DNA from 2 places in the Nocardioides luteus genome. Region 2 is predicted to be linked to the other one. Evidence: riboswitches for the same ligand, from Rfam matches in the RefSeq annotation. Region 2 holds a riboswitch; the other holds the start of a gene.
The links. Region 2 has a riboswitch for cyclic di-AMP ahead of HD557_RS18980 (C40 family peptidase). Riboswitches for the same ligand answer to the same signal wherever they lie in the genome.
Positions count from the first base shown of each region.

Region 1: another riboswitch for cyclic di-AMP. It lies ahead of HD557_RS29040 (C40 family peptidase); the one in region 2 lies ahead of HD557_RS18980 (C40 family peptidase).

Region 1 is NZ_JADOVJ010000001.1:3,519,067-3,534,527, forward strand. It holds gene HD557_RS16865 (hypothetical protein) at 1-488, opposite strand, end outside; gene HD557_RS16870 (arylamine N-acetyltransferase family protein) at 514-1,359, opposite strand; gene HD557_RS16875 (flavin reductase family protein) at 1,356-1,841, opposite strand; gene HD557_RS16880 (lysophospholipid acyltransferase family protein) at 1,838-2,584, opposite strand; gene HD557_RS16885 (hypothetical protein) at 2,683-3,171, shown strand; gene HD557_RS16890 (ROK family protein) at 3,168-4,130, opposite strand; gene HD557_RS16895 (ROK family glucokinase) at 4,155-5,108, opposite strand; gene HD557_RS16900 (DUF5304 family protein) at 5,112-5,534, opposite strand; gene HD557_RS28330 (ArsA family ATPase) at 5,537-6,754, opposite strand; gene HD557_RS16910 (SRPBCC family protein) at 6,766-7,197, opposite strand; gene HD557_RS16915 (AMP-dependent synthetase/ligase) at 7,330-9,123, shown strand; gene HD557_RS16920 (M48 family metallopeptidase) at 9,220-10,443, opposite strand; gene HD557_RS16925 (hypothetical protein) at 10,449-11,663, opposite strand; gene HD557_RS29040 (C40 family peptidase) at 11,701-12,687, opposite strand; cyclic di-AMP (ydaO/yuaA leader) riboswitch at 12,703-12,907, opposite strand; gene HD557_RS16935 (hypothetical protein) at 13,004-13,201, opposite strand; gene HD557_RS16940 (NYN domain-containing protein) at 13,324-14,589, shown strand; gene HD557_RS16945 (DEDD exonuclease domain-containing protein) at 14,788-15,461, shown strand, end outside.
Region 2 is NZ_JADOVJ010000001.1:3,951,991-3,967,451, reverse strand. It holds gene HD557_RS19005 (YciI family protein) at 1-67, opposite strand, end outside; gene ku (non-homologous end joining protein Ku) at 179-1,021, opposite strand; gene HD557_RS18995 (ATP-dependent DNA ligase) at 1,143-2,123, shown strand; gene ligD (non-homologous end-joining DNA ligase) at 2,123-3,040, shown strand; gene HD557_RS18985 (response regulator transcription factor) at 3,055-3,735, shown strand; cyclic di-AMP (ydaO/yuaA leader) riboswitch at 3,989-4,150, shown strand; gene HD557_RS18980 (C40 family peptidase) at 4,153-4,956, shown strand; gene prfB (peptide chain release factor 2) at 5,130-6,248, shown strand; gene HD557_RS18970 (alpha/beta fold hydrolase) at 6,253-6,954, shown strand; gene HD557_RS18965 (hypothetical protein) at 7,171-7,788, opposite strand; gene ftsE (cell division ATP-binding protein FtsE) at 7,863-8,552, shown strand; gene ftsX (permease-like cell division protein FtsX) at 8,624-9,532, shown strand; gene HD557_RS29055 (M23 family metallopeptidase) at 9,556-10,824, shown strand; gene smpB (SsrA-binding protein SmpB) at 10,873-11,352, shown strand; RNA gene ssrA (transfer-messenger RNA) at 11,426-11,797, shown strand; gene HD557_RS18935 (phenylalanine 4-monooxygenase) at 12,132-13,013, shown strand; gene HD557_RS18930 (hypothetical protein) at 13,051-13,878, shown strand; gene HD557_RS18925 (HIT family protein) at 13,875-14,282, shown strand; gene HD557_RS18920 (hypothetical protein) at 14,370-15,251, shown strand; gene HD557_RS18915 (glycerophosphodiester phosphodiesterase) at 15,430-15,461, shown strand, end outside.

The DNA of each region.
Region 1 (15,461 bases), 430 kb from region 2:
TCCACGGCGTCGACGCCGGTGGCCGACAGCGGTGAGACGAGCAGGCCGCTGCGTACGGCCTGGGCGGCGGACCCGTCGATCATCGCCGCGGTCAGCGTCGCCTCGACCTGGGTCGCCACCGCCTCGGTCACCCGGAGGCCGTGCTCGCGCGCCAGGCCGCGGGCACGGGTCGTCACCGCCGCGGTCAGCTGCCGCCGCTGCTTGGTGAGCTCACGCAGCTGGGCGGCGTCCATCCCGGTCTGCGCCTCACGCAGCAGGGCACCGACCGAGATCACCTGCTCCACCTGCTCGGTCTCGTAGCGCACCAGCAGGTTGACCACCCACGCCGCGGTCGAAGGCTTCTTGAGCGCCTTGACCGGGCCGGCGAGCGGCGTGCCCTTCAGCCCCTTGGCACGGGCGTCGCGCTCGGGGGTGAAGTCGCCCAGCGGAAGCCCGTAGAGCTCGGCCGCGATGTCGAGCAGGTCGGGGGCAGGTGCGTCGTCGCTCATGTCCGCCATCTCAGCACGTCGCCGACTATCGCGTCAGCAACCACTCGTCGTACTCGGCGGCCTGTCGCTTGTGGAGCTCGCGCAGCGCGTCGTCCTCGATGCCCCGGAACGACAGCCCGATCCCGGCAAGAGCCGTGCGCCACTGCTCGAAGTCGCGCAGCTCGCGCTCGAAGGCTCCCTCGCCGCTGCGCGCGTGCCGGATCGAGCGGATCGTCTCGGCTCCGGACGCGTCCCGCCGCTGCACCACGAGCTTGCGCGTGAAGTCACCGTCGGGCGGGGTGGAGAGACGCACGTGGGAGGTCTCGATCTCCTCCTGCGTCACGCTCCCGCGCACGAACGAGCCGTTGAAGGAGCCGTGCGGGTCATGGTGGAAGGTCCATCCCGACTCCCCCACACGGGCCAGCCGGTAGACGAACCCGGACTGCCGGAAATGCCCCTCGACCAGCGGCAACGGGTCACGGAAGCCGTCCCCGTAGCCGACGTCGACCACCCATTGGCCGCCAGGGTTGGCCGCGGTCGGCAGACCGCGGATCTCCAGCGCCAGATGGTCCAGGGTCCCCGAGGGACCGGTCGCCTCGAGCATCTGGCCGGTGCGGCGTACGACGTCGAAGCCCAGCTCGGCGAGCGCCAGCGAGAAGACGCCGTTGTTGTGGAAGCAGTAGCCGGCGTTGCCCCCGGCCGCCACCCGCTCGAGCGTCTCCGCCGGGTCGACGGCGTCGGGCATCCCCGTGGCTCCGATGGCGGCGAGCATGATCGAGAGATTCTCGTAGGGCAGCGTGTCGAGATGACGGTGGTGAAGATCGACAAGCGTCTCGTACGTCGCCTCCGGCCGCCCCTCGATACCGAGCCGTCGCAGGTAGCCGTCGATCATCGTTCGTACCTCCCGTGCCGGTGGACCAGCGGGTCGGTGTCGTCACCGACCTCGAGCGACACGATCTCGCACGTCGCCAGGGCCGACCAACCGATTTCCGTCATCGAGACCAGGCGTACGCCGGCCCAGGTCGGGGCGTCGGTGAGGCGGCGGCCGAACTCGGTCGTCTCCCACGACCCCAGCCGGAACGCGCCGCCAGGAGCGGGAGCGGTGCCGCCGAACGCCTCGGCCAGGTCGCGGTGGCGCCAGTGGAGCAGCGAGACGACGCCGACGCCGGTCTCCTCGAGCTCGTCCCGCAGGTCTGAGTCGGGGTCGAGCAGCCCGAGCACGGCTCCCGGCGACCCGTTGGCCATCATCAGCGAGGAGACCGTGAGCCCGGCCGAGCCCGACGTCCACAGCGAGACCCGCCCACCCAGACGACCGCGCCACCGGCGTACCGGATCCTCCGGCGTCGGGAACGGGTGGGACGAGTGGATCGTCAGGCTACGTCCTTGGTCGGCCGCGAAGACTTCGAAGACTTCTTCGCCGGCTTCTCACCGCTGGCCAGCTTCTTGGCGTCGGTGGCGTACATGTCGACGTACTCCTGGCCGGACAGCTTCAGGATCTCGTAGACGATCTCGTCGGTGATCGCGCGCAGGATGTAGCGGTCGTTGGCCATGCCCTCGTAGCGCGAGAAGTCCAGCGGCTTGCCGAAGACGATCCGCGGCCGGACGATCTTGCCGAGCTTCTTGCCCGGGGGCGCGATCACGTCGGTGCCGATCACGGCGACCGGGATCACCGGAGCGCCGGTGTCCAGAGCCAGCCGGGCGATGCCGGTGCGGCCGCGGTAGAGCTTGCCGTCGTGGGAACGGGTGCCCTCGGGATAGATCCCGAAGAGCTCGCCGTCGCCGAGCACCCGCTTCGCGGCGATCAGGGCACCCTCGGCCGCGGTCGCCCCCGACCGGTCGATCGGCACGTTGCCGGTGCCGCTGAAGAACGTACGCTGCAGGAAACCCTTCACGCCCGTGCCGGTGAAGTACTCCGCCTTGGCCACGAACCGCACCATCCGCGGTGAGCCGAGCGGCATGAAGAGCCAGTCGGCGTAGGAGAGATGGTTGCCGGCCAGGATCGCCGGACCCTTGCGCGGGATGTTCTCCACACCCTCCCAGGTCGGACGGAAAACCGCCCGGAGCAGAGGACCGACAGCGACCCACTTCAAGAACGAGTAGAAGAGCTTCGTCGACACCCCATCGCCTTCCCAAATTGCCTTCGACCGATGAGCCTATAACGAGACAGGTACTTCTACTCCCGCACCCTGTCATGAGATCCGGCTAGGCTGGAAGAGTGAGTGACCGAGACGACCGGCCCGAGGACACGACCGGGGCCTCCGACGACGCCTCCGTGCCTGCCGACGGACCGCCGTCGGACGAGGAAGTCTGGCGCGAGATCGTCGAGAACTACGGCGACCGCCCCGCCCTCGAGGAGGAGCCGGTCTCCCGTGGACTCTTCGACAAGAAGGTCGACATCGTCGAGCCCGTCGACGAGCCGGACCCCTACGAGGACATGTGGCGCGACGACGAGGAGGGCTACGTCCCGCCGCCTCCGCCGCCCCTGCCGAAGCCGACTCCGGCGCGTCTGCTGGCGTGGATCGGCGTGCTCGGTGCACCGGTCGCCGTGCTCGTGCTGATCGTGGTCACCCAGGTCACCGACCGGCACTTCGACAGCTGGGTCATCGGCGGGCTGGTCGCAGCCTTCATCGCCGGGTTCGTCTACCTGCTGATCACGATGCCGTCCGAGCCCCGTGACCCCTGGGACGACGGCGCCCGCGTCTAGATCTCGCCGGTGGCCCGGCGGGCCAGGATGCTCGCCCCCACGACCCCTGCCTCGGCCCCGAAAGCGGCCTCCACGATCGCCGGCACCTCGCGGTGGAGGCGTCCGACGAGCGAGGCCTCCAGGGCCGTCCGAGCAGGCGCCAGCAGCAGGTCGCCCGCTGTCGAGACTCCCCCGCCGACGACCAGGAGCTCGGGGTCGAAGGCGGCCACCAGGCCGGCCATCCCGACCCCCAGCCACGACCCCACCGACTCGTACGCAGCCAGCGCGAGCGCATCGCCGTCGGCCGCAGCTGCGGTGATGGCCGGGCCGGTGATCTTGAGCGGGTCGCCCGCGGCCAGCTCGTCGAGCGCGCCGCCGGCGTACTCCTCGGTCTCCACGCGGGCGCGCACGAAGGCGACCAGCGCGTTGCCGGAGGAGTACTGCTCCCAGCAGCCGGTGAGGCCGCACTCGCAGGGCAGCCCGCCGGGCACGACCTGCATGTGGCCGAACTCCCCGGCCATGCCGTTGCGGCCCCGCACCACCCGGCCGTCGAGGATCACGGCACCGCCGATGCCGGTGCCGAGGGTGATGAGCAGGGCCGAGTCGACGCCGCGGGCCGCACCGAGCTCCAGCTCGGCCAGGGCGGCGCAGTTGGCGTCGTTGTCGAGCGCCACCCGGGTGCCCCAGCGGGAGGACAGCCGGGTCAAGGTCGGCTCGCCGCGCCAGGGCAGGTGAGGAGCGAACATGACCCGCTCCCCCGCTGCGTCGACGAACCCCGCGGCGGCCAGCCCGACGCCGGCGACGGGCCGGCCGGCGGCCACCTCGGTGACCGCCTCGGTCAGCGCGTCCTCCACCAGCTCGAGTTCGACCCGGCGCCCGGGTGTGCTGCGGTGAGCGGTGCGGAGCACCTCACCGGACGGCGAGACCTCCGCCGCGAGCACCTTGGTGCCGCCGATGTCGACACCGATGTGCAGGCTCACTGGACCCGGCTCATCGGACGTGGCTCACCTGCGGGCCAGGTCGGCCGCGCCGATCAGGCCCGCCTCGTTGCCCAGCGTCGCCTTGCGGATGTCGAGCATCGGGCGGTGTCCGCGGCCGGTCAGCTGCGCCAGGAAGGCACGCCGGGCAGGCCCGAGCAGCAGGTCGTCGGCCTCGGCCACGCCGCCGCCGATGGCCACCACGGCCGGGTCGAGCACGGCGGCGATCGAGGCGATCCCCTCGCCCAGCCAGATGCCGAGGTCGGTCAGCGCCTCGATCGCGAAGGCGTCCCCGTCGCGGGCCGCCTCGGTGATCAGCGGACCCTTGATCTTGTCGAGGTCACCCTCGGCGCGGTCCAGGACCTCGCGGGCCAGCAGCGACCCGCCGCGCGCCGCGGCGCGGACGTTGCGCACCAGGGCCGACCCCGAGGCGTACTGCTCCCAGCAGCCGCGGTTGCCGCAGCCGCACAGGTGGCCGTTGGGCACGACCCGCATGTGGCCGATCTCGGCGCCGACGCCGAAGGCGCCGCGGTAGAGGTCGCCCTCGAGCACCAGGCCGCCGCCGACACCGGTGCCGACGGTCACCAACATCATGTTGTCGACCTCGGCACCCGCGCCGTACTCGAACTCGCCCCACGCAGCGGCGTTGGCGTCGTTCTCGATCACGACCGGCAGCTCGAGGACCTTCTCCAGGCGCTCCTTGAGCGGCACGTCGCGCCAGGCGATGTTGGGGGCGAAGAGGACCGTCGAGCGGCCCTTGTCGATGTAGCCCGCAGCGCCGATGCCGACGCACTCGATCGGGTGCTTGGTCTTGAGCTCCTGGACCACCTCGACGATGGCGGCCTCGATGGCCTCCGGGCTCTTCGCCGGCGACTCGACCCGGTGGTCCTCGATGATGTTGCCGTCGTGGTCGACGACTCCGCCGAGGATCTTGGTGCCACCCACGTCGACACCGCAGGCCAGCTTCTTCGTCGTCGTCATGCCTCAGCTCCAGCCGTCGAGATCGATCCGTTCGACCTTCTCCGAGCGTCGCGCCCAGTCCCGGGTCGCATCTTCCTCAGCCCGCACGCCATCACTGTGAGCATCCTCGCCTTCACTAGGGCCAGCACCCGGACTCGTGGCCGCCGCGTTGAGCACCGTGGCCGCGGCCTGCATCAACGATGCGGCAGCGCTGGCCAGATGCACCTTGACCTCCGGGCTCGACTCCCGGAGGACATGAACGGTACGGCACAGCGGGCAGTAGGTGCATTCCGGTGCCCCCGTTCCGAGATGGTCTCCGAGCCCTTCGGCGAGGTGGCCGATCCGGGAGTCCTTGGCCCACTCGCCGATGGCCTCCATCAGCCGGCCGAGCTCCTCGGCGGTCGACCCCAACGGCTCGTCCGCCCACTCGTGGCGCTGCTCGCTCACGATTACTCGCTCTCGATGTTCGTCGTCTGCCGAGAAAACGTTACTCGCAGCTCCCCACCCTCGACGCGCGCCCCGCTGACGCGCATCCGGGCGAGTGCGGCGGGCAGGGTCAGCAGCCGCCGGTAGGACCCCACGGTGATCGCCAGCTCGTCGCCGTTGCGGCCCAGCTGGACCTGGTCACGCTCGACCCACTGGGCCAGCCCGGGCAGCGCCAGGTGGACGACGGTGGTCTCGCCGCCGTCGTCGCTCGCCGTCCGGAACGGCGCCGGGGTCTCGGGGACGGCCAGCGGGTCGACGCTGCCGGTCCAGGCGTACGCGGCCTCGGCGACCTCGCGCAGATCCTCGACGCCCACCGGCTCGGAGGGCCGGTAGAACGAGCGCCACACCGGCAGCCCCTCGAAGGAGGCGCCGACGTCGCCGAGCACGTCGTCCTGGGCCTTGACCCAGCCGGCCCGCCAGTCGTCGGAGCCGCCCGCCGGGAAGATCCGGTTGGCGACGACACCGTCGACGCGGTAGCCGTAGAGGGAGAGCGTCGTCCACGACCGTCGCGCCTCGGCGAGCACGACCCGCTCGGGGGTCAGCACGATGCGTACGGACGCCTCGGGGCCGGACAGCAGGGCGCGGACGTCGGCGAGCTCGTCGTGGAGCCGGACGAGCGCGTCGAAGACGGAGTCGCCGGGCATCGGCACCCCGGCAGCCTTGGTGAGCACCGGCTTGAGCGCCTTCACCATCGTGCGCTGGACCGGGAGGATGCGCTCCAGATACCAGCCCAGGGCCTCGGGAAGGGCGAGCAGGCGCAGCGTCTCGGCGGTCGGGGCGCAGTCGACCACGATCGTGTCCCACTCCCCCGAGACGGCCATCCGGCGCAGCTCCAGGAGCGCGAAGACCTCCTCCGCGCCGGGGATGACGGTCAGCTCCTCGGCCGCGATCCGGTCCACCCCGATGGTGTCCAGGACGCTCAGCAGATAGCCCTGCACCTCGGCCCAGGACTCCTCGAAGCGGCGCTGGGCGTCGACGTGCTGGACGTAGAGGTGGTCGGAGACCTGGACGGGCTCCGAGCCGAGCGCCGACTCGAGGCCGAAGGCGTCGCCCAGCGAGTGGGCGGCATCGGTCGAGAGGACCAGCGTGCGCAGCCCGCGGGCCGCGGACATCGCCGCGGTGCCGGCCGAGACGGTGGACTTGCCGACGCCGCCCTTGCCGGTGAAGAGAAGGATTCTCACGAAGGCATGTCCTACTTCTCCACCCGCTGCTTGAGGCCGCGCAGGGCGGTGTCGATCAGGACCTTTTCACCCTTGCGCTTGAGCATGCCGATCAGCGGGATGCTCAGGTCGAGCGCGAGCCGGTAGGTGACCTCGGTGCGGCCGCCGAGGTCGCGCAGCACGTAGGCGCCGTCCATCGACCGCAGCAGGTTGCCCTTCACCAGCGACCAGGTCACCTGACGGTCGTCGTCCCAGTCGTACGCCAGGGTGTATTCGTCCTTGATCGGCGCGACGTCGAGCACGAACCGGACCTGCTCGGCGCGCCCGTCGACGCCGGTCTCGAGGACGCTGACCTCCTGCATGCCCTTGGCCCAGGCTGGATAGGACTTGAAGTCCGCGATCACCGCCATCACTGCCGAGGGCGCGGCCTCGATCACGATCGTCGAGGTGGTCTGATCGGCCATCGGTGGTGTCCTCACTCCCTGACTTGCTAGGTGGCATGGAGCGTACCGGATAGCATCCCGGTGAAATGGTCGGGCTGTGACGGGGGTAACCTCCGGTTCGTACCCACCTACCATCAGTATGCGGAGGCCCTTGTGCGCGAGTTCTCCACGCCCGCGACGTACGTCGTTCCCCCCACCGGCAACCTGAGCGACGATGTCGTCCGCAACGCCGCCGAGGCGCCCGATGTGGCCGTCCTCAGCCGGCCAGGTCCTGACGGCACCTGGGTCGACGTGACGTCCGCGGAGTTCCTCGCCGAGGTCTCCGCGGTCGCCAAGGGTCTGATCGCGGCGGGTGTCGGCGCTGGGGACCGGGTCGCGCTGCTCTCCAAGACTCGCTACGAGTGGACCCTGATCGACTACGCGATCTGGTTCGCCGGCGCGGCGACGGTGCCGATCTACGAGACCTCCTCCGCCGAGCAGATCGAGTGGATCCTGCAGGACTCCGCCGCCGTCGCGATCGTCGCCGAGGACGCCGGGCACATCGGCCGGATCAGCGAGGTCCGCGCGAGCTGCACCGCTCTCAACAACGTCTGGTCGATCAACGACAACGCCGTCGACCTGCTGGTCAAGCTCGGCACCGACATCACCGACGAGCAGCTCGAGGCCCGCCGCAGCGCGGTCACCCCCGAGGACGCCGCGACCCTGATCTACACCTCCGGCACCACCGGGCGCCCGAAGGGCTGCGTGCTCACCCACGGCAACTTCATGTTCGAGCTCGGCGTCGCGGTCGACTCCCTCGACGGCCTGTTCAACATCGAGGGCCGCAGCACGCTGCTGTTCCTGCCGCTCGCGCACGTCTTCGCGCGGATCATCCAGATCGGCTGCATCAAGTCGCGCACCCGCCTGGGCCACACCCCCGACATCAAGAACCTCGTCGCCGACCTCGGCACCTTCCAGCCGACCTTCGTGCTGGCGGTGCCGCGGGTCTTCGAGAAGGTCTACAACACCGCCTCGCAGAAGGCCGTCGCCGACGGCAAGGGCCGCATCTTCGACATGGCGACCGAGGTCGCGATCGACTACTCGCGGGCCACCGAGACCGGCAAGGCCCCGCTTCTCCTCACCGCCAAGCACAAGCTGTTCTCCAAGCTCGTCTACGGCAAGCTGCTCGCCGCCCTCGGCGGCAACTGCTCCTACGCCATCTCCGGCGGCGCGCCGCTCGGCGACCGCCTCGGCCACTTCTACCGCGGCATCGGCGTCACCGTCCTGGAGGGCTACGGCCTCACCGAGACGACCGCCGCGCTGACCGTCAACCTGCCCGAGGCGTTCAAGATCGGCACCGTCGGGCGGCCGCTCCCCGGCACCTCGGTCCGCGTCGCCGACGACGGCGAGCTGCTCTTCAAGGGCGGCCAGGTGCTCAAGGAGTACTGGCAGAACCCGACGGCCACCGCCGAGGCCAAGACCGACGACGGATGGTTCCACTCCGGCGACCTCGGTGAGGTCGACGACGAGGGCTTCGTCAAGATCACCGGCCGCAAGAAGGAGATCCTGGTCACCGCCGGCGGCAAGAACGTCGCCCCGGCCGTCCTCGAGGACCGCCTCCGCGCCCACGTGCTCGTCGACCAGTGCATCGTCGTCGGCGACGGCCAGCCGTTCATCGGCGCGATCGTCACCATCGACCCCGAGGCGCTGCCCACCTGGGCCGAGGCCAACGGCAAGTCGGCCAACATCGACGACCTGGTCGACGACGAGGACCTGCGCGCAGTGATCCAGAGCGCCGTCGACGACGCCAACAAGGCGGTCTCCAAGGCCGAATCGATCCGCAAGTTCGTGATCATCCCCGACTCCTGGACCGAGGAGGGTGGCCAGCTCACCCCCAGCCTCAAGCTCAAGCGCAACGTGGTCATGCGCGAGTTCAGCCACGAGGTCGAGGCGCTCTACGCGAAGTAAAAGCTGTTCCAGTGGCGCCGAGTCGGCGCATCTGACCCCGTGCCTGGCGAAGCGAAGCGAGCCAGAGGGGTCGGATGCGCCGACTCGGCCTTTATCTCAGTCGAGAACGCGATGCGCGATCGCGATCCGCTGCAGCGTCGTCGGGTGGGACCCGAACCACCACTGCGACCAGGCCTGGGGCGACGGGTCGGAGAGCGAGCGTACGCCGAGGGCGTGCTGCAGCCGCGTGAACGACTCCAGGTCGCCGGTGGCGTGGAGCGCGTCGACATCGGCGCGGGCCTCGACGTGCCGGCTGAGCCCGTTCTGGACGGGCATCGCCAACACGCTCGCCAGGGCGAAGACCGCCAGCAGCATCGGGATGCCTTCGGGGGTGGCGTACTGGTCCTGGCGGCGGTAGGAGAGCAGCAGCCCCAGCAGCCCGACGCCGGCGACCGCGCCGGCGGCGCCGATGACGGTGCCGACCAGGACGTCGTCGTGCTTGGCATGGGCGAGCTCGTGGGCGACGACGGAGAGGACCGCCCCGTGCGCCGCCGCATCGCGCTGCGAGTCGACGAGGTTGTCGTAGAGGACGACCCGGCGGGTGGAGCCGAAGCCGGTGACGTACGCGTTGAGCGAGGTCGTGCGCCGGGAGGCATCGACCACCAGGACATCGTCGAGATCGACGCCCTCGCGCTCGGCGATCGCCATCACCTCGGTGCGGAGCTGGCCGCGCGGCAGCGGCTCGAAGTCGTTGAACAGCGGGTCGATGACGACCGGGTAGACGAACGATCCGAGCATCACCAGGGCCGCGACCAGGCCGGCGGCGACGGCCGGCCACCACCGACGGCCGAGGCGGATGCAGGCGAAGAGCGCGAGCAGCGCCAGGGAGGTGATCACGATGCCGACGACCTGGTTGAGCAGCGAGTCGGTCAGCCAGGGCGTCCACCCCTGCCTGGAGAGCCCGTAGCGCACCTGCAGGCGGTGGATCGCCACCCCGAACGGCAGCGTCGCGATCCAGCCGAAGAGCGTGACCACGGCGACCGCGAGCACCACCCGGAGCAGCCACGGCCCCCGCAGCCGGGCCACCAGGCGCCTCCCGAGCGAGGCGAACCCGAGCACGCAGGCGACGACCAGTGAGACGAGCAGCGAGGCCCGGCTGAGCCAGCGTGCGGTGCCGGAGTAGGCCAGCATCCGCTCCAGCTCCTCGGGGGTGAACACGTCACGCTCGTCGGGCAGGTCGAGCGGGCCGCCCGGGTAGGGATGCCACGGGATCAGCGTCCAGGCGAGCACCACGAATGCGACCGCCCCGAGGACGAGAACCACCCAGGACGTACGCCGCATGCCGATCACGACGCAGAGTGTGACAGACGGGCCCGCCAGCGGGCAGTCAGCTCGTCCTCCCCGAAGCCGAAGCTCGCCTGCAATGCCTTCTCCAGCGGAATGCCGCGGCCGGTCTCTTCGTAGAGGTCGACCAGGGCCTGCTCGCCGCCGGCCTCGGCGAGCACCTCGCAGGCCAGCCAGGCGGCCTCGTACTCGGCGCCGAAATGCTCCGAGCGGGTGTTGAACTCGGCCTTGCCCGGCAGGTGGTCGGGGGCCCCGTTCTCGCGGACCTGGGCCAGGATCTGGCCGGCGGTCTTGCTCAGCGGGAGCTTGGTGTCGCGCAGCGCGACGTAGTCGGCGAAGCCCTCGACCAGCCACATCGGCCGGTTGACGTTGGTCGCCGCGTCGGTGGCCGCATGGGTGGCCTCGTGGGTGATGACCACCTGGGCGCCGGGCGCGTCCAGGTCGCCGATGACGCCCTGGTTGACCCACACGTGGAGGGGTGTCCCGGGCTTCGTGGAGCCGTCGACGGTCGCGGTCACGGCGGCGACGGCGGTGTAGGTGCCCTGCTGGGCGCCGAGCGCGGAGTCGAGGCCGGTGGCCGGCACCTCGAGGACCAGGCGCGGCCGGTCCCACGGGATCACCTTGCGGACCTGGGCGACCGCGGTGGCGGCCAGCTCGGCGTAGCGGTCGGCGACCTCCGCGGAGGCCTGGACGATCACGAGGCTGGAACCGGCACGTCGCACCTCGACGGGGCCGCTCAGCCACAGCGGCATCCGGGTGCCCTCGGACGCCGAGAAGCCGGTGATCGCCCCCTGCGCGTCGAAGCCGACCCTGAGCTCCTCGGTCAGCGCCGGGTCGCCCGGGGTGCGCCACGACATCTCCACGTCGGCGGTGAAGGAGCCGTCCTGCTCCACGTTGCCCGCCTCGGCGACGTACCTCGCGGTCACGTCCTCGAGGCCGATGGCGTGCGCGTTGCGCACCGCGACCGAGGCGGCGTCCTCGCCGTCGGGCTCCGCCCCCTCACGTACGCCGCCGACCAGCTGCTCCAGCGAGGCCCGGGCGCCTTCGGTGTCGGCGCGCACGACCGGCGCGGTGGACGGTGTCGGCGCGACGTACTCGCCACCGCCGGTGAGCCGCCACCCGACGAACCCGGCGAGCAGCATCACCAGCACCAGCGCGGCCCCGATCACGGCGGGGTGCGCCTGCAGGCGGGAAAGAAGAGAGCCGACCGTTCGCACCTGCGAACGATCGGCCTCTTCGGGGTCCTGGGTCAACTCAGCCCGGGCGGACGGCGCCCGTGTAGGGCATCTCGTCGATCGGCGAGACCTTCACGCCGGTGCTCGGGTTGGCGGCGTGCACGATCTGGCCGTTGCCGATGTACATACCGACGTGGCTGATCGGGCTGTAGTAGAAGACCAGGTCGCCGGGGGCGAGCTGGTCGCGCGAGACCTGCGGACCGCTGCTGTACTGCGCCGAGGAGGAGTGGGGCAGCGAGACACCGGCCTGGCCCCAGGCACCCATGGTGAGACCGGAGCAGTCCCACGACTCGGTGCCGGTGGCGCCGTAGACGTAGGAGTCGCCGACCTGGGCCAGGGCGTAGTCCACGGCCGCCTTGGCGCGGCCCGAGGGCGGCGGCAGGTTGGACGGGATGCTGGTGTCGGTGGACTGGATCTTCGCGAGCTCATCGGCCTCGAGCTCGTCGAGCTCGGACTGGGCCGCCTCGAACTTCTTGTCGATCTCGCTCTTCTTCTGCTGCATGGTCGTCTTGACCTTGGCCATCTGCGCCTTGGCGTCCTCGGTGGCCTCGCGGCGCACCTGGAGGGCCTCGGCCTCGGTGTTGTACCGAGCCAGCAGGTCGGCCTGCAGCGCGTTGTAGGACGAGACGGTGGCGAGACCGGCGAGGAACTCCTGCGGGTCCTCGGAGGTGATCACCTGGCCGACGGCGGAGACGTCGGAGCCCTCGAACTGCCGCAGCACGGAGTCGCGGAGCTCGGCGCGGATCTTGTCCAGCTCCTTGCTCTGGCGCTTCTCGTCGGCGTTGAGGTCCTCGAGCTGGTCCTTGAGGTCCTGCAGCCGCAGCTTGGCGTTGCTGTAGTCCTCGTTGGCCGCCTCGGCCTGCGTGTAGAGCTTGTCGACCTTCTTGCGAACGTCGTCGATGTCTGGTTCGGCCTGGGCGGGGGTCGCTGCGGGAATGATCCCGGCGACACCGATGGCGGCGATGCCGGCTGCACCGGCAATGAGTCGCTTCCGGTCGCGTGTCACGAGCGGACGGTCTCCTTGTGTAGTCGTTGAACGCCTACCGGGTGAGCTGACGGGTTCAGGCACGACCTGCCCTACCACCGCTCCTCGACCTGGTCTCCCAGATCGACCTTGCGGCGGATGCACCCCAGGTGATCGCACTCCGTCTTGCGGCGTACGACCGGTGTGGTTCCCCGGCTCCTGGCCCGCCCCGAAGCGGGCCTGGACTAAGCGCGACACTCGCGTGAGCCGGTTGACTCACTTCCACGAGCGCCAAGTTCCTGCGCACATTAGCCGACGGGATCCCCCACCTGCCAACCACCCACGCCCAAAAGTTCGGCTACATACCTTCCACTAGTGGCAGAGCCACCATCCGCAGCGGCGGGACGAGCCCGCCGTCGGCGAGCACGTCGAGCGCCCGGCGCTCCTCGTCCTCGATGGTCAGCTCCGGCGGCGGGCCCAGCAGCACGGTGACCACGCAGTCGTGGCACGCCAGTCCGCGCACGAGGCAGGTGTCACAGTCGATTCTCGTCGTCATGATGCGACGGTCTCACCGACCACCGACATTTTTGCTTTCGTACGGTTGCGTGCGGCGTGTCATCGCCATCGCAGCGCGGTATTCGAGGCGGCGATCGCTGGGGTGGTCCCTACACTTGGAACATGGAGGTCTCCGCGTACGCGACGCTCCCCGACACGGTCCGGGGGCGCATCGTCGCGCTCACGGCCGGGGTGCTTCCCGACGTGGTGCGGCTCCCGCCCGCGCTCAAGCGGATCGCCGACTTCGCGCCCGCCCGGCGCGCCAAGGCCGGCGGCGCGATGATCGCCTCGGTGCTCGAGACCGACGACGAGGTGCGGGAGAAGGTCGGGAGCCAGCTGCGCCCGGCGTACGTCTCCGAGGGCTCCGGCGAGGACGTCACGCTGCCGGAGGATCCGGCCGAGGCGGCCGCCGTCGTGTGGCTCGTCCGCCCCGACGGCTGGGAGGTCTCGCTCAAGGAGGCCCTGGACCGGCTGGACGCCGCCGCGGTCCCGGTGGTCGATGCCGAGGTCGCTCGCCTTCGCGGCAAGCTCGCCGCGGCGGAGGACGAGATCCGCGAGGTGCGTGCCGACCGCAAGGCGCGGCTCGACGAGCTCAAGGCCGACAACACTGCGCTGCGCCGCAAGCTCGGCGAGGCGCGGGCCGCCGCCCGCGAGGCCGGCACCGGCCTGGACGAGGCTCTGACCGAGGCACGCGAGGCGCTCGCCCGCGCCCAGGAGGAGCTCGCCTCCCGTGACCGCCAGCTGCGCCAGCTCCGCGGCCAGATCGACAAGCTCGAGCGCGAGGCGGCCGCCGAGCGGCGTACGTCGAAGACGGACCGCGAGGACGCCTCGCTGCGGGCCCGGTTCCTGCTCGACACCCTGCTCGACGCGGCCGGCGGGCTCCGCCGCGAGCTCGCGCTGCCGCCGGTCACCGGCACCCCGGGCGAGCGGGTCGAGGCCGAGCTGGCCTCCGCCGACGCCGCCGCGGGCGTCGGCGTCACCAGCAGCGCCCACCTCGAGCAGTTCCTGGCGATGCCCAGGGTCCGGCTGATCGTGGACGGCTACAACGTCTCCAAGGCCCTGTGGCCCGACTCCGCGCTCGATGCCCAGCGGCTGCGGCTGCTGCGCGCGATCGCCCCGATCGCGGCCCGCACCGGCGCCGAGACGACCGTCGTCTTCGACGCCCACTCCGCATCCGTACGTCCCACCGCCGTGCCCCCTCGTGGCGTCAAGGTCATCTTCTCCCCCGAGGGCGTCATCGCCGACGACGTCATCCGCGACCTCGTCGACGCCGAGCCCGCCGGCCGTGTCGTCCTCGTCGCCACCGACGACGCCGAGGTCATCAAGGACGTACGCCGCGCCGGCGCCCGCACCGTCCCGCTCTCCTCGCTCTCGCCCCTTCTCGGCTGACGGCGCGCTCTCGGGCAACGCGAATTGCGAAGCGATCCCCGACGACCAGCGCCGGAGCGCTCCTCGTCTGGACGCAGCGCAGTGAGGAGCGAAGCGACGAACGGAGCGGAGGAAGACGAGGATCAAGCGCAGGCGCTGCGCGAATTGCGAAGCAATCGCATCGAACACTGTCGGTGGCGCCCGCTAGTGTGTTCGAACATGAGCACGATGGCGGTTCGTGAGGCGCGGAAGGAGATGCGCGCCCGAGCCGTGGCACGCCGGCACCAGGAGACCGCCGGCCGCTGGGAGGCGCAGCGCGGCTTCGACGAGCTCGGCCGACCGCTGCGCGACCTCACCTTCTGCGTGGTCGACCTGGAGACTACCGGCAACAGCCCCGACAACGGCGGCATGATCACCGAGATCGGCGCGGTGAAGGTGCGCGGCGGCGAGGTGCTGGGTGAGTTCCAGACGCTGGTCAACCCGCACACCGGCATCCCGCCGTCGATCGCCGTCCTGACCGGCATCACCAACTCGATGGTCGCCTCCTCCCCCACGATCGAGTCGGTGCTGCCGGCGTTCCTCGAGTTCGCCGAGGGCTGCGTGCTGGTCGCCCACAACGCTCCGTTCGACGTGGGCTTCCTCAAGCACTTCGCGGCGAAGCAGGAGCGGCCCTGGCCGCGTTTCGAGGTGCTCGACACGGTGAAGATCGCCCGGCGGGTGATCACCCGCGACGAGGCGCCCAACCACAAGCTCGGCTCGCTCGCGCGGGTCTTCGGCTCCCCCACGACCCCCAACCACCGTGCGCTCCAGGACGCACGGGCCACCGTCGACGTCCTCCACGGGATGATGGAGCGCCTCGGCAACCTCGGTGTGCTGACCCTCGAGGACCTGGC
Region 2 (15,461 bases):
CCTCGATCAGGGCCGCCGGGGGCGGTCCGGCGTCGGGGGCCATCTTCACGAACATCATGTAGCGCATCTGCTTCTCCTTGCGGGTCGGCGACGCGTCCGTTGCGCGTCGTCGCCTACGCGTCGAGGAGAGCCTGCCCCTTTCGACACGCCCGCACCAGAGATTTCGGTACGTGTCGCCTCAGGACGCCTTGGACTTCTTCGACTTCTTCTCCTCGGCCTCCTCGGGGACCTCCTCGCCGCGCGACTTCTTGGCCGCGGCGACCGAGCGCTGCAGGGCGGCGAGCAGGTCGACGACCTCGCCGGAGGTCTTGGTGGAGGTGGGCGTGCGCTCGACCTCGCCACCCTCGATCTTGGCCTTGACCATCTCCTCGACGGCGCTGGCGTAGTCGTCGGAGAACTCCTCGGGATGGAAGTCGCCCGCGAGCGTCTCGACGAGCATGTTGGCCATCTTGATCTCGGAGTCCTTGACCTCGCCGGCCTCGACCTTGAAGTCGGGCACCCGGATCTCGTCGGGCCACATCATGGTCTGCAGGACGATCACGTCGCCGTTGTCGGTCGGCCGCACCCGGAGCGCCGCGACCGTGGTGCGCTGGCGCAGGGCGACGGTCACCAGGGCGACCCGGTCGGCCTCGAGGAGCGCCTGACGCAGCAGCGCGTAGGGCTTGATCCCGGTGTTCTCCGGCTCCAGGTAGTAGCTCTTCTCGAAGAGCATCGGGTCGATCTGGTCGCTCGGCACGAACTTCTCCACCGCGATCTCGCGCGAGGACGTCGTCGGCAGGTTGGCGAAGTCGTCGTCGGTGAGCACGACCATCTCGCCGTCCTCGGTCTCATAGCCCTTGGCGATCTCGGAGTAGGGCACCTCCTCGCCGTCGATGGAGCAGATCCGCTGATAGCGGATCCGGCCGCCGTCGGCCTTGTGCACCTGACGGAACGAGACGTCGTGGGACTCCGTCGCCGAATAGAGCTTCACAGGCACGCTGACCAGCCCGAACGAGACAGCGCCCTTCCAGATCGCACGCATGCGGACCCCTCGTCAGTCGGTAGGAATTCACCAAGTATCTGTCGTATTTGCCAATACCGGTACCCCATTCACCCACGTCAGAGCCGTCCCGCGCGTGCGGGAGATGAAGCAAGATGGGTCCATGCACTCGATGCTGCGTCCGATGCTGGCCACGCCCGGCACCCACGTTCCTCCGGGGGAGGAGTGGGTCCACGAGGTCAAGTGGGACGGCATCCGGCTCATCGGAGAGTCCGAGCAGGGACGTACGAAGACCCGGCTCGTCACGCGCAACGGCAACGACGCCACACCGGCCTGGCCCGAGATCGCGACGGGGCCGGAGCGGGACGTCGTCGTGGACGGCGAGGTGATCGCGCTCAACGACGCCGGGCTGCCCGACTTCCGGGTGCTGATGGACCGGATGCACAACCGCGACGTCCGTCGGGCGGCGCGGTTCGCGGAGCTGATCCCGGCGACGTACATGGTCTTCGATCTTCTGCGGCTCGACGGGCGGCTGCTCATCGAGGAGCCGTGGACGGAGCGACGCAAGCTGCTCGAGGCGGTCCACGCCGAGGGCGACCTGGGCTCGTGGCAGGTGCCGGCGACGTACGACGACGGCCGGATGCTCCACGAGGTGACGAAGGCGCAGGGGCTGGAGGGGATCGTGTCCAAGCGGCGCGGTAGCCGCTACCGTCCGGGCGAGCGGAGCAGGGACTGGGTGAAGCTGCCCCACCGCTACCGGGCCTCGCTCGTGGTCGGCGGCTGGCGACCGGAGGTCGGCACCGAGGGCGGCACCGAGCGTCTCGGCGCCCTGCTCGTCGGGCAGCCGACGCCGGACGGGCTGATCTACCGCGGGCGGGTCGGCAGCGGCATCACCGGCAAGCGGGCACAGCGGCTCGGAGAGTTGCTCCGCGAGACCGCGAGAAGCCCGTTCGCCGGGGCCGACGTCGACCCCGACGGAGGCGTGCCGGCCCTGGACGCGAAGGGCACGCACTGGGTCGAGCCGCTCCTCGTCGTCGAGGTGGAGACCCACGGCAGCCCCGTCGCCGCGCCGAGCTACAAGGGCCGGCTGCGGCAGCCGAGCTTCATCGGGATCAGGGACGACGTCTCACCGGAGGATCTGTGATGGTCGATCGAGAAGAGGTACGCGTCGAGGTCGACGGACGCGTCCTGACCCTGACCAGCCTGAGCAAGGTGCTCTATCCACGCACCGGCATGACGAAGGGGGAGGTGCTCAACTACTACGCCCAGATCGCGCCGGTGCTCCTGCCGCAGCTCCAGGACCGCGCCGTGACCAGGATCCGCTGGCCGCACGGCATCGGGGACATGTCGTTCTTCGAGAAGAACGCCCCGGCCGGCACCCCGCGCTGGGTCCGCACGGTGACCGTCCCGACCACCGGCTCGCGCACGGCCGACCACAAGGAAGGCACTCTCACCTTTCCCATCCTCGACAGCCTGGCGGCGCTCACCTGGGCCGCCAACCTCTCCGCTCTGGAGCTGCACGTCCATCAGTGGACCGTCGGTGCCGACGGCACGCCGGCCGGCGCGAACCGGATCGTGATCGACCTCGATCCCGGCGAGCCGGCCGGGCTCCAGGAGTGCTGCCAGGTCGCGCTCCTGGTGCGTGAGGCGCTGGGCGAGCGCGGACTCACCGCAGCGCCGGTGCTCAGCGGCAGCAAGGGCCTGCACCTGTACGCCGCCCTGCCCGAGCCCGTCGAGCCGGATCTCGCCACGGCGCTGGCCAAGGAGATCGCCGAGGACCTGCAGAAGGCCAACCCGAGCAAGGTGACCGCGACGATGACCAAGAGCCGCAGGTCAGGCAAGGTTTTCCTGGACTGGTCGCAGAACTCGGGGTCGAAGACGACCATCTGTCCCTACTCGCTCCGCGGCAAGGAGATCCCGAAGGTCGCGGCCCCGATCAGCTGGGACGAGGTCGAGGAAGGAGCCGAGGATCCGCTCGCGATCGACCAGCTCGGACCTAACGATGTGGTCACACGGGTGTCAGAATCGGGGGATCTCTTCACAAGGGCTACAGGCCTCTAACTATTGTTCTCCCCATGTCTAACTCCGTGCTCGTCGTAGAAGACCAAGAGGACATCGCCGCTCCGCTGGTGCGCACGCTCCAGCGAGAGGGTTACGACGTCACCTGGGTCGACTCCGGCAAGAAGGCGCTGGAGCTGCTCGCGCCCCCTTACGAGGCCGAGCTCGTGCTGCTCGACCTGGGTCTTCCCGACATGGACGGACTCGAGGTCTGCAAGGCCGCGCGCGACAACGGCTACGAGGGCGGGATCATGATCCTCACCGCCCGTGACGCCGAGATCGACCTGGTGGTCGGGCTCGACGCCGGTGCCGACGACTACCTGGCCAAGCCGTTCGCGCTGGCCGTCCTCCAGGCCCGGGTCCGCGCGCTCCTGCGCCGCTCGGGTCCGGTCGAGCCCGGCGCCGACGACGACGCCCTGCGCATCGACGTCGCCGCCCACCGGGTCTACGCCGGCGAGCGCGAGGTGACGCTGACCGGCAAGGAGTTCGCGCTCCTGGCCGTGCTGGCCGCCTCCCGCGACAAGGTGGTCTCCCGCGACCGGCTGATGGCCGAGGTCTGGGACGAGAACTGGTACGGCTCGACCAAGACCCTCGACGTCACCGTCGGACGCCTGCGCCAGAAGCTCGAGGCGGCCGGTGTGCAGGAGAAGGTCGTCGCGGTCCGCGGAGTCGGGTTCCGGCTGGAAGCCGGAGAGTAGTCACATCCGACTCGAAGTCGGAGCAACCGCAAGTTCAACACGGCGTCAGACCGTTGTTCAGTGCGTGAGATGACTCACAAACGACGGCAAAAACACGCGTGACCACGCGGAATGTGCTCGGAAACCGGGCATTCGGGATTGGATCCGGTCCAAATCGCATGTCACCTTGGTTGAGCCGTGCAGAACGCACGACCGGCCCCGGTACACGCCGAATCCTGTCCCTCCGGAAGCCGGCCCCTACTACTGAACCCCCTTTACCCTCACACTCAGCAGTACGTATGGGACAGGAGCGGGGGACCCAAGTTCCACGCGACTAACTCGGACGGTCGCTTGGGGTGAAGCCATCCAAGGATGGCCGGGCAACCTTCTAGCCCGAACCCGACAGCTCACCTCGCAGGCGTGGGAAGGAACTCACGCATGTCCAAGTCCGTATCCCGTCCTGCCCATCGAGGCAACGCGCGCCCGTTCCGGTCGCCGAACGTCTCGCTCGTGCGGGCCATCACAGGATCTCTCAGCGGCCACGGCAAGCTCGCCGGCCGCATCACTCTCGCCAGCGGTATCGCCGCCGGTGCTCTGGTGGCGGTTCCCGCCGCCAACGCCGCGCCGGTCTCCCATGAGGTGACCACCGTCGAGTCGGCCCCCGTGGTGGAGGCTCCGACCCTGGAGGCCTCGGCCACCCCCGCGGCGATGCTCACCGACATCCAGCAGCTCGAGAGGGCTGTCGAGGTGCAGCAGCGGAAGGCCGAGGCAGCCCGCAAGGCGGCCGAGGCGAAGCGCAAGGCAGCGATCGCGGCCAAGAGGGCCGCGGAGGCGAAGAAGAAGGCCGAGGCGGAGGCCAAGGCCTTCGCCGCGAGCCAGCAGGGCAAGATCGAGCGGGCGATCAGCGTCGCCTCGGAGCAGATCGGCGACCCGTACGTCTGGGGTGCCACCGGTCCGAGCGCGTTCGACTGCTCCGGCCTGACCCAGTACGCCTTCAGCGCCGCCGGCATCGAGCTTCCCCGGGTCTCGCGGGACCAGGCAGCTGCGCTGCCGACGATCCCGAACGACCAGATCCAGCGCGGTGACCTGATGTTCTGGGGCAGCCCCGTCTACCACGTCGGCATCTTCCTGCGCTGGGAGAACGGCGAGGCGATCATGCTGCACGCCCCCAAGCCGGGTGCGGCTGTTCGTGAAGAGGCGGCCTGGAGTGGCTGGTTCGCCGGCTCGACCCACCAGGTCTGAAGTTTCTCGGGGCCCGTTCGATCGGGCTGACCCCCACATATCCCCCTGGCGCTCGCCCTCCGGTCCTCCTGCCGGAGGGCGAGCGCATATTTTCCGAAGCTGAGCCCGAGGAGGTCGGCATAGTGGGGTCGGCGAATCGAGCGGCGCACCACCGGTCAAGTAACCTGTAAGACGTGGCAGGCCCCGAATTCGACACCGAGATCAAGCAGCTCCAGGCAACGATGCAGACCATCGGCCAGGTGCTGGACCTGGACGCGATGCGCAAGGAGATCGCCGACCTCGGCGAGCAGGTCGCCGCGCCCGATCTCTGGGACGACCAGGACAACGCCACCCGGGTCACCGGTCGGCTCTCCCTGCTGCAGGGTGAGCTCAACAAGTTCACCGAGCTGAGCAGCCGCATCGAGGACCTCGAGCTGATGGTCGAGATGGCCCAGGAGGAGGGCGACGCCGACACGCTCGCTGAGTCCGAGGCCGAGCTGGGCCGGGTCAAGAAGGCCGTCGAGAGCCTGGAGATCCGCACCCTGCTGTCGGGGGAGTACGACTCCCGCGAGGCCCTGGTCACGATCCGCTCCGGCGCCGGTGGCGTCGACGCGGCCGACTTCGCCGAGATGCTGATGCGGATGTACGTCCGCTGGGCCGAGCGCAACAAGTACCCCGTCGAGGTCTTCGACACCTCCTACGCCGAGGAGGCCGGGCTCAAGTCCGCCACCTTCGCGATCCACGCCCCCTACGCCTACGGCACCCTGTCCGTCGAGGCCGGCACCCACCGCCTGGTTCGGATCAGCCCCTTCGACAACCAGGGCCGCCGCCAGACCTCCTTCGCCGCGGTCGAGGTCGTGCCGGTGCTCGAGCAGACCGACGAGATCGAGATCGACGAGAACGACATCAAGGTCGACGTCTACCGCTCCTCGGGCCCCGGTGGCCAGTCGGTCAACACCACCGACTCGGCGGTCCGGCTGACCCACATCCCCACCGGCACCGTGGTCTCCTGTCAGAACGAGAAGTCGCAGCTGCAGAACAAGGCCGCCGCGATGATCGTTCTCAAGGCCAAGCTGCTCGCGCTGAAGAAGGCCGAGGAGGAGGCGCAGCTCAAGGAGCTGAAGGGCGACGTCGCCGCTTCTTGGGGCGACCAGATGCGCAACTACGTCCTCAACCCCTACCAGATCGTCAAGGATCTGCGTACGACCTACGAGGTCGGCAACCCGCAGGCCGTCTTCGACGGGGACATCGACGGGTTCCTCGAGGCCGGCATCCGCTGGCGCCGAGGTGCCGAGAAGGCCGAACAGAACTGAGCTGATGGTTGCGCAAACGCGCACCAGGCTTCCACTCCCGGGCCGCGGCGCGGCGTACGTCTATGACGTCTACGGGCCCGAGGACGGGTTGCCGATGGTGCTCTTGCACGAGCTCGGAGGCAGTGCGAAGCGGTGGCAGGAGGTCGTGCCGCCGTTCGCGGCCGAGCACCGGGTCCACGCCTTCGACATGCGTGGGCACGGCGACTCGGACTGGGCCTCCGACTACTCCCACCGACTGATCGCCGACGACGTCATCGTCGCGATGGACTCGCTCGGGATCTCCGGTGCCGTGGTCGTCGGCCACTCGACCGGCGGCAACGTCGCCCTCCTGGTCGCCATGCACCGGCCCGACCTGGTCTCCCGGCTGGTCCTCGAGGACGTGGTGCCGCCCGCGCCGCGCAGGCGGAGGCTGCCCGGTCGTGCCACCAGGCCGATGCCGCACGACTGGGAGTGCATCGCCTCCCTGCTGGTCGAGGCGACGACGTACGACGCGTGGATGTGGGAGCAGCTCGAGCTTCTGCCGATGCCCACCCTGCTCGTGGCCGGCGGCGGCAACAGCCACATCCCGCTCGACGACCTCGAGAAGGCCGCGCTCCGGATCCCGGAGGCGGACCTGGTCCACTTCGACGTCGGCCACTTCGTGCACCGCAACCAGCCGCAGGAGTTCGCCGACACCGTCCTGGCGTGGCTCGCGTCGCTGCGCTGAATGCGACGCGTCCCGCGTCGCGGGTGGGATCCCCATCCCTAAGGACCCCACCCGCTCTCGCCAGCCGGCTCTGCTCTGACTCAGTGCCTGCGGCGGCGCGCGCCGCCCGGTGAGGTGCCTACCCGGCCCGAGCGACTAAGTCGATTAAAGCACTAGACTTTGCTTCGGCGCAAATGACGCGCCGATCGAGGGACGGGGCTGGTGTGGGGCCGGCCGTCAGGCGGCGGCCGCGGTGGCGGTCACCAGGCACCAGCGGGACGCGCGCTTCTGCAGCGCCGCGGTCGACTCGCCGGCCTTGCCGGTGAGCTCGCAGGAGAGCCAGGCGTCACCGAAGAGCCCGCGGTAGACGACCTTCGGCTGCTTCTTCGCGTCGGTGCAGGTGAGGGCGACCGACGGCTTGCCGTACGCCGGGGTCGACGCGGCCTTGCAGCCCTTGGGCACGCTCTTGGTCATCTGGGTGGCCCAGTCCAGCGTGACCGGCGGGGCGAAGACCCACGCGCGCGCCGAGGTGGCCGCGTCCTCCGGGCCGGTCCAGATGCAGCCGTACTCCTGGGCGACGTCGTTGACCTCGCCCGAGATGGCGGTCTGGTCGCCGTCGCCGTAGGCCTTCTTCTCGGTGGCGGCGCCGCCGAGCGCCTCGGTCGCGTCCTCGGTCGGGACGCGGTCGCAGAACGCGCCGCGGCGTACGTGCATCGTGGTGGTGTCCGCGGTGCTCAGGTCGCCCTTCACCTCGGGTGCTTCCGGCTCGTCGTCTTTGAGGGTGAGCACGCCGACCCCGACCGCGATCGCGGTGAGGACTACGGCACCGATGAGGATCCGGACTGCAGAGCGCACGCCGTCAGAGTACAGGGGCAGGTATGTCAGAGCCGAAGTGCTGAGCCCACCACCATTGCACTACCCTCGGTGCGGTGATCCGCTTCGAGAAGGTCAGCAAGGCCTATCCAGGGCAGGCCCGACCCGCCCTCAACAGCCTTTCGATCGACATCCAGAAGGGGGAGTTCGTCTTCCTTGTGGGCCAGTCGGGCTCGGGGAAGTCGACGGCTCTCAAGCTCATGCTGCGCGAGCAGCGGCCGACCACCGGCCGGGTCTATGTCGCCGGCAAGGAGATCAACCGGCTCGCCGGCTGGAAGGTGCCGCGGCTGCGTCGCCAGGTCGGCACGATCTTCCAGGACTTCCGCCTCCTCGCCAACAAGAACGTCGCCGAGAACGTCGCCTTCGCGATGCAGGTGACCGGCCACTCCAACCGCGAGATCCGCGAGCGCGTCCCGGAGACGCTCGAGCTGGTCGGTCTCGACGGCAAGGGCGACCGGATGCCCGACGAGCTCTCCGGTGGTGAGCAGCAGCGCGTGGCCGTCGCCCGGGCGTTCATCAACCGGCCGATGATCCTGATCGCCGACGAGCCGACCGGAAACCTCGACCCCGGCAACACCGTCGGCATCATGCGCCTGCTCGACCGGATCAACCGGTCGGGCACCACCATCGTGATGGCGACCCACGACGTCCAGATGGTCGACCAGATGCGCAAGCGCGTCATCGAGCTCGAGCACGGCCACCTCGTACGCGACCAGGTCCAGGGCGGCTACGGGGCTCAGTTCTGAGGCTTCAGTCCTCGGCCGGCCCCGCTCACCCTGACCAGGCTCTCGACTAGAGAAAGTTTCCTCTACCCGCCATGCAGCTGCGTTATGTATTCACCGAGCTCCGCCAGGGGCTACGCCGCAACCTGTCCATGCACGTCGCGGTGGCCCTGACCCTGCTCGTCTCGCTCACCCTGGCCGGCGTCGGCCTGCTGCTGCGTGAGCAGGCCCAGCTGACCGAGGAGGTCTGGGGCGACGAGCTGCAGATCACCTTCTACATGTGCAACGGCGCCAACGACCGCAACCCGCAGTGCGCGGGCGCCGTCGACGACAGCCAGAAGAAGGTCATCACCGACGCCCTGGACGACAACAAGTACGTCGACAAGGTCGAGGAGGAGAGCCAGGAGCAGGCCTACGAGCGGCTGCAGGCTCTCGACGTCGAAGGCGTCAGCGGTCCCGACCCGGTGGTCAGGGCCGACGACATGTGGGAGTCCTACTGGGTCACGATGACGGACCCGCACCACTCCGCCGAGATCATCGAGGCCGTCGCCGGCCTGGACGGCATCGACCACGTCGGTGACGTCCACGAGGTCACCGGGCCGATCCTCGCCGCGGTCGACGGGCTGCAGAGTGCGGCGCTGGTCGGCGCCATCGTGCTGGTCGTCGCGGCGCTGCTGCTGGTCGCCAACACCATCCGGCTGGCGGCCTTCGCCCGGCGTCGCGAGATCGGGATCATGCGGCTGGTCGGTGCCTCGACCCTCTACATCGCGCTCCCGTTCCTCCTCGAGTCGCTCGTGGTGGCCCTGGTCGGCATCGCGCTGTCCGGCATCGCGCTGGCCTCGGTGATGTACTTCGGCGTCGAGCAGCGGCTCTCGTCCACCGCGGTGACGCAGTGGGTCGGCTGGGAGGAGTTCTTCAGCTCCTTCGCCATCGTCGCGGTCCTCGGCATCCTGCTCACGCTGGTCCCGACACTCCTGCTCACCCGCAAATACATCAAGGTCTGATCCAGATCCCCTACGGTCTAGCCGTGCACGTCTTCCCCCGTGCCGGCAGGCTCGCCGCTGCGCTCAGCTGCGTCGTGGTCGCTGCCGTGCTGCTCTCGCCGACCCTGCCCTCCTCCGCCGACGAGAGGGACCGGCTCGAGCAGGAGCAGCGGGAGATCCAGCGCGACCAGAAGGCCGCGGCCGAGGATCTGGAGCACTCCAGTGCCGGGCTGCGGGAGGCATCGGCGACGTACGCCGCGGCGCGGGAGAAGCTCGACCGCGCCCAGACCCGGCTGAACGAGCTCAACGCCCGGCTCGTCGAGGTGCAGGCCGCCCACACCCAGGTGAAGGCCGAGCTCGCCGAGCAGAAGGTGCTCCTCGCGAAGGCGAAGAAGGAGCTCGCCGAGGGCCAGGCCGAGGTGAAGGCGCAGCGCGAGGAGATGCGCGACGAGATCCTGTCCCGGTTCACCGGGGGAGACCCGCGGCTGGCTCAGGCGGCGGCCCTGCTCTCCGGCGGCTCGCTCGAGGACCTGATGCGCCAGCAGACGTACGTCGACGCGGCCGCCGCGGGCCAGGACGCCACGCTCCAGCGGATGGAGGCGACCGAGACGATGCTGGTCGTCCGCGAGGCCGAGGTGCAGGAGGCGACCGACGCGATCGCCGCCAAGGAGAAGAAGGCCCGCGAGCTGGTCGCCGAGGTCGACTCGCTCCGGGACCAGGCCGCCGCGGCCCACGACGTGATGTCGACCCTGGCCGAGCGGGCGGCCACCGCCAAGCGGTCGGCCGAGGCGGCCCGGGCGGCGGACGCCGCGGAGCTGCGGAAGCTGGAGGCGGAGGAGTCGGCGCTGCGTACGAAGATCCGGTCGCTGGCGACGGCCGGCTCCGGCACCGACCGCAACGTCGGCTCGGTCGGCGGGCTCTTCGGGATGCCGGTGACCGACACCTACATCACCTCGCCCTACGGGATCCGCAAGCACCCGATCTACGGCTACGTCGCGCTGCACAACGGCACCGACTACCACGCTCCCTGCGGCCGCCCGCTGCTCGCCATCGAGTCCGGGCAGATCATCTCGACCTCCTACTCGAGCGTGTGGGGCAACCGCCTCTACCTCTACCTGGGCAAGGTCAACGGGCACTCCTACACCGCCGTCTACAACCACATCTCGAGCTACGCGAAACGCTCGGGGAGCGTCGGGCGCGGTGAGACCGTGGCCTATGCGGGGACCACGGGCTGGTCCACCGGCTGCCACCTGCACTTCACCGTCCTGCGCGACGGCACTCCGGTCGACCCGGTGCCACTCATCGGCGGCTGAGGCCTAAACGTTTCGCGGTCATGACCTCCTGCCTGAGAGAATGGAGGAATGGCGAAGGAGCAGGGGCGCAAGATGATCGCGCAGAACAAGAAGGCGCGACACGACTACCACATCGAGGACACCTACGAGGCCGGCATGGTCCTGCAGGGCACCGAGGTGAAGTCGCTGCGTGAGGGTCGCGCGTCCCTGGTCGACGGCTTCGTCGACATCGACCGCGGCGAGGCCTGGATCCACGGGATCCACATCCCCGAATACCTCAACGGCACCTGGACCAACCACTCCGCCCGCCGGAAGCGCAAGCTCCTTCTCCACCGCGCCGAGATCGACAAGATCGAGCGCAAGGTCGCCGAGAAGGGCCTCACCGTCGTCCCCCTCGCCCTCTACTTCCTCAACGGCCGCGCCAAGGTCGAGATCGGCGTCGCCAAGGGCAAGAAGTCGTGGGACAAGCGCAACACCATCGCGGAGCGTACGGCCAAGCGGGAGGCCGAGGTCGAGGTCGGGCGCAAGCTCAAGGGGATGAAGGGATAACCGAGTGGGGAATGCCGGCAGGGGACTGTAGTGTTGTCCTGTTGCCAGCATCGCTGGCATTGAAAACTCAAAAGGGGCTGATCGGTTTCGACTTGGGACGTTGCTCCCAGGGGAAGCGGGTCGAGGAGCCAGCGTCATCTCGTAAACGATCGCTGGAAACCAATAACTGCCAACGCTAAGCGCAGTTCCTTCGCTCTCGCCGCCTGACGCGGTGATCGAAGCGTCTGACCGAGTATCCGTCTCCGGCTCGGATCCAGGCGTCATCTAGGAGACTCCACCTCATGCACATGCCGACGGGGCATGAGGGACAACTAGTCGGCTGAGCCTGTCGGGGACGTGTCTGCGTCGAGCCCCGGGGATGAGAGAACGCCACCCACAGACTGCACCCGGAGAAGACCTGGCACGGCGCTCGAGGACCGGGGTTCGATTCCCCGCAGCTCCACGAACCTTCGGCCGACGTGTGCCCGCGCTTCGCGCGGGCCACGTCGGTTCGTCATTTTCAGGCGACGCTTCGCGTCGCGGCGGGGATATCCCCGCACCCCTTAGCTCCGCGTGGCTGATGTCGTCGCTTCGCGCGGGGGCGGGGGCTTCGCCACCCGCACCCCCGTTCATGTGGCGCGTGGCTGATCGCGTCGCGGCGGGCCTTGCCGTCGACCCCTTAGTTCGGCGTGGCTGATGTTTCGGTGGGCGGAAGACTTCCTGTTGTTCACCTCCCTGGCGGGATGACTTCTGTTGCGTGCGCGATAGGGTTGTGAGGCGTACGTCACATGGAGGTAAGGATGTTCGAGGAAGGACAGCTCTACTCGCCCGTCACCGTGGGCGAGGACGGGCAGGTCGAGGTGCATCTGGGGGACAACCACCCCGGGTTCGCAGACCAGGACTACCGGGCTCGACGCAGCGAGATCGCTGGCGCCGCGCTCGGTTGGAAGCCGGGGCAGCCAGTGCCCCGGATCGACTACACCGAGACGGAGAACGAGATCTGGCGCACGGTGTGCCGTGAGATCGCGCCGCTGCACGCCAAATATGCCTGCCGCAACTACCTCGCGGCGGTCGAGGCCCTCAACCTCCCGCAGGACCGGGTGCCACAGCTCGACGAGGTGAGCGCGGGGCTGAAGCCGCTGACCGGGTTCGAGTACGTCCCGGCCGCGGGGATCGTCCCGCTGGAGGAGTTCTACGGGAGCCTGGCGGACGGGCAGTTCCACTCGACGCAGTACCTGCGCCATCACGCGGTGCCGCTCTACACGCCGGAGCCCGACATCATCCACGAGGTGATCGGCCACGGGAACCTCCTCGCCGACCCGCAGGTCGCCGAGGTGAAGCGCCTCGCCGGCGCGGCCGCGCGGCGCGTGGAGACCCGGGAGGCGCTCCAGGTCGTCGCCGACGTCTTCTGGTTCACCATCGAGTTCGGCGTGCTCCACGAGGAGGGCGAGATCAAGGCGTACGGCGCCGGGCTGCTCTCCTCCTACGGCGAGATCGAGGAGATGCGGGAGGTGGAGGTGCGTCCGATCGACTTCGCCCAGATGGCGACGATCGACTACGACATCACCCACTATCAGCCGGTGCTCTTCGCGGCGGAGTCGTTCAGCCACATGGTCGACGAGGTCGGCAACTTCTTCGCGACCTGCGACGACGACACGCCACAGCGTCTCGGCGCCGTCTAGACCGATCCGATCACGTCCGAGGGGTTAGCCTCGGACGATGATCGACGGCTACCGCAACCGCGCGCTGGAGGCGGCGCTCGCCGCCGCCGACGTCGACGCGGTCGGTGCCGCGCTGCGTACGGGGCAGGTTGTCGTTCCCCAGCTCGACGAGGCCCGGATCAGGGTCTTCCCAGGGGATCGCGGCAACCGGCCACCGTACGAGGCGATGATCTTCTCCTCCCAGGAGGCGCTGGAGACGTTCCTCGCCGAGGACACCCGGCGGCGCGCGCAGCTGCGCAACGCCGACGGCCTGCGTGACTTCCTGACCGCCAACATCGAGGAGATCGCGTACGTCACCTTCGACCCCGCCGGACCGAACCGGTTCCGCCTGGGCATCAAGGAGGCGCTCACGACGCTCGGCCCCAAGCCGCACGTCGACCTGCGGCTGCCGAAGGCGCAGGAGTGGTACGTCGTCGACATGTCCGACGAGGACATCCGCGACTACCAGCTCGCCGACCTGGCCGACAAGGTCCTCCCGAAGGTGCAGCGGTCCAGGATCGAGCAGCCCGAATGGGCCCGGTGGATGGCCGCGGCCAAGGACGCGGCGGCCAAGCAGGGCGCCGCGTTCCTGGCCTTCTGGCTGCAGCGCGTCGGACGGCGCCCGGCCGGGCTGGCGGTCGCGCTCAACCGGCCCGCTCCGTTCGGGATGGTGCGGCATCCGCTGCAGGCCGAGACCACGACGGTGGGGGAGCGGTGGGTGGCCTCGCCCGACCGGCTCTACGAGTCACGGCTGATCTACTCCTTCCCCCACCCCGACCTCGCCGACCTGGTCCTGCCGACGGTCGACCTCGTGGTGGCGACCCTGTCGTGGGGAGATGAGTCATGAGCTGCGTCTTCTGCGATGTCGTCGCGGGCGACCTCGAGGCCGAGATCGTCTTCGAGGACGACGGCTTCCTGGCCTTCCTCGACCACCGGCCGGTGCAGAAGGGCCACATCCTGATGGTCCCCAGACAGCACCTCGCGACGCTCCTCGACCTCCCGCCCGACCTGCACGGAGGCTTCGTCGCGAACGCCCAGCGCCTGGCCGCCGCGGTCGTCGAGGGCCTCGGCGCCCAGGGCAGCTTCGTCGCGGTCAACAACGTGGTCAGCCAGTCCGTGCCACACCTGCATCTCCACGTCGTCCCGCGCACCCGCGGCGACGGGCTCAAGGGCTTCTTCTGGCCGCGCCACAAGTACGCCGCCGGCGAGCAGAAGGAGTACGCCGACCGGCTCCGCTCCGTGCTGGGCTGACGGACCACCACGGTCGGGTAACAACGCCCCAGCCTTGTGTCGGCACGGCTAGCGTCCGGTGTTGCCTGCAGAAGAGGAGACAACGTCTTGTCGCTCACCACTCCGCCGCGTCCGGTGGCTCTCGCGGATGAGATTCCTGAACTTGCTCGTCTCGCCCGGGTCGGCACCAGGTTGCACCCCCGGCCGGGAAGCCCGACGGTGCTGGAGAGCTCCGTCGGCGGACCGTTGTTGTGGCCTGAGGACGAGCCATGGCCGTTCTGTCCTGGCGACCATGCGTTCGAAGAGGATGGCTCGGAGCCGCTGCCTTTGATCCCCGGAATCCAGCTCTATCTTCGCGATGCTCCTGCGCTGCCGCATCCTGCTGGAGCCGACCTTCTCCAGCTGATGTGGTGCCCGACGTTGAGCATCGACTCCGACGATCACACCGCCGACGGGCATCTCCAAGCTTTCTGGCGGGCGTCCACCGAGATCACGACAGTGCTGGGCGATCCACCTCGGGCGCCGAGAGAGCGCATCTGGGCGGATATCGTTCCGGCGCCATGTGTGGTGCATCCCGAGCACATCACCGAGTACCCCACGGCCGACTGGCTGCCGGAGGAGCTCGCGGGCGCTGCAGAGCGGTGGGAAGCGATCTTCGGTGAAGACTGGAGATATACCTACAACTCCCTCGCGGTCGCGCAAGGCATCAAGGTCGGTGGGTGGGCCGGTGCGGCCTCATTCTGGGGTCCCGCTGGGCCGGAGTACTTCCGTTGTGAATGCGGTGCGGCGCTCGATGCGCTGGTCCAGCTCGATGATGAATGGGACGGGTCCAATATCTGGAGACCGATCGAGGACGCTGAGAGCACAACGTATGAGCTACGGCGACGTACCCAACTCGCTGCTGACCTGCAGATAGGTCGTGGGTACGCGCTCCAGACCTACTACTGCACTGCCGACTGGACCCATCCGATCGCGCGCTACATGCAATGACCTCGAGCAGCCGGTGAAGACAAGTCTGGCGTAGCCGACGAGCGCGGATCCCGCGAAGGAATGCAGTTGGCTGAGTTCACCGAGGCGTACGGCTTCGGCCATCGAGGCGTCGGGGCGAGGTCGGCGGAGACCGATTCACTCGAGATCAGTCGTCATCCACTGATCCCGGGAGTGCGCCATGTCGCTGTCGTCCGTCGCGTCCAAGACCTT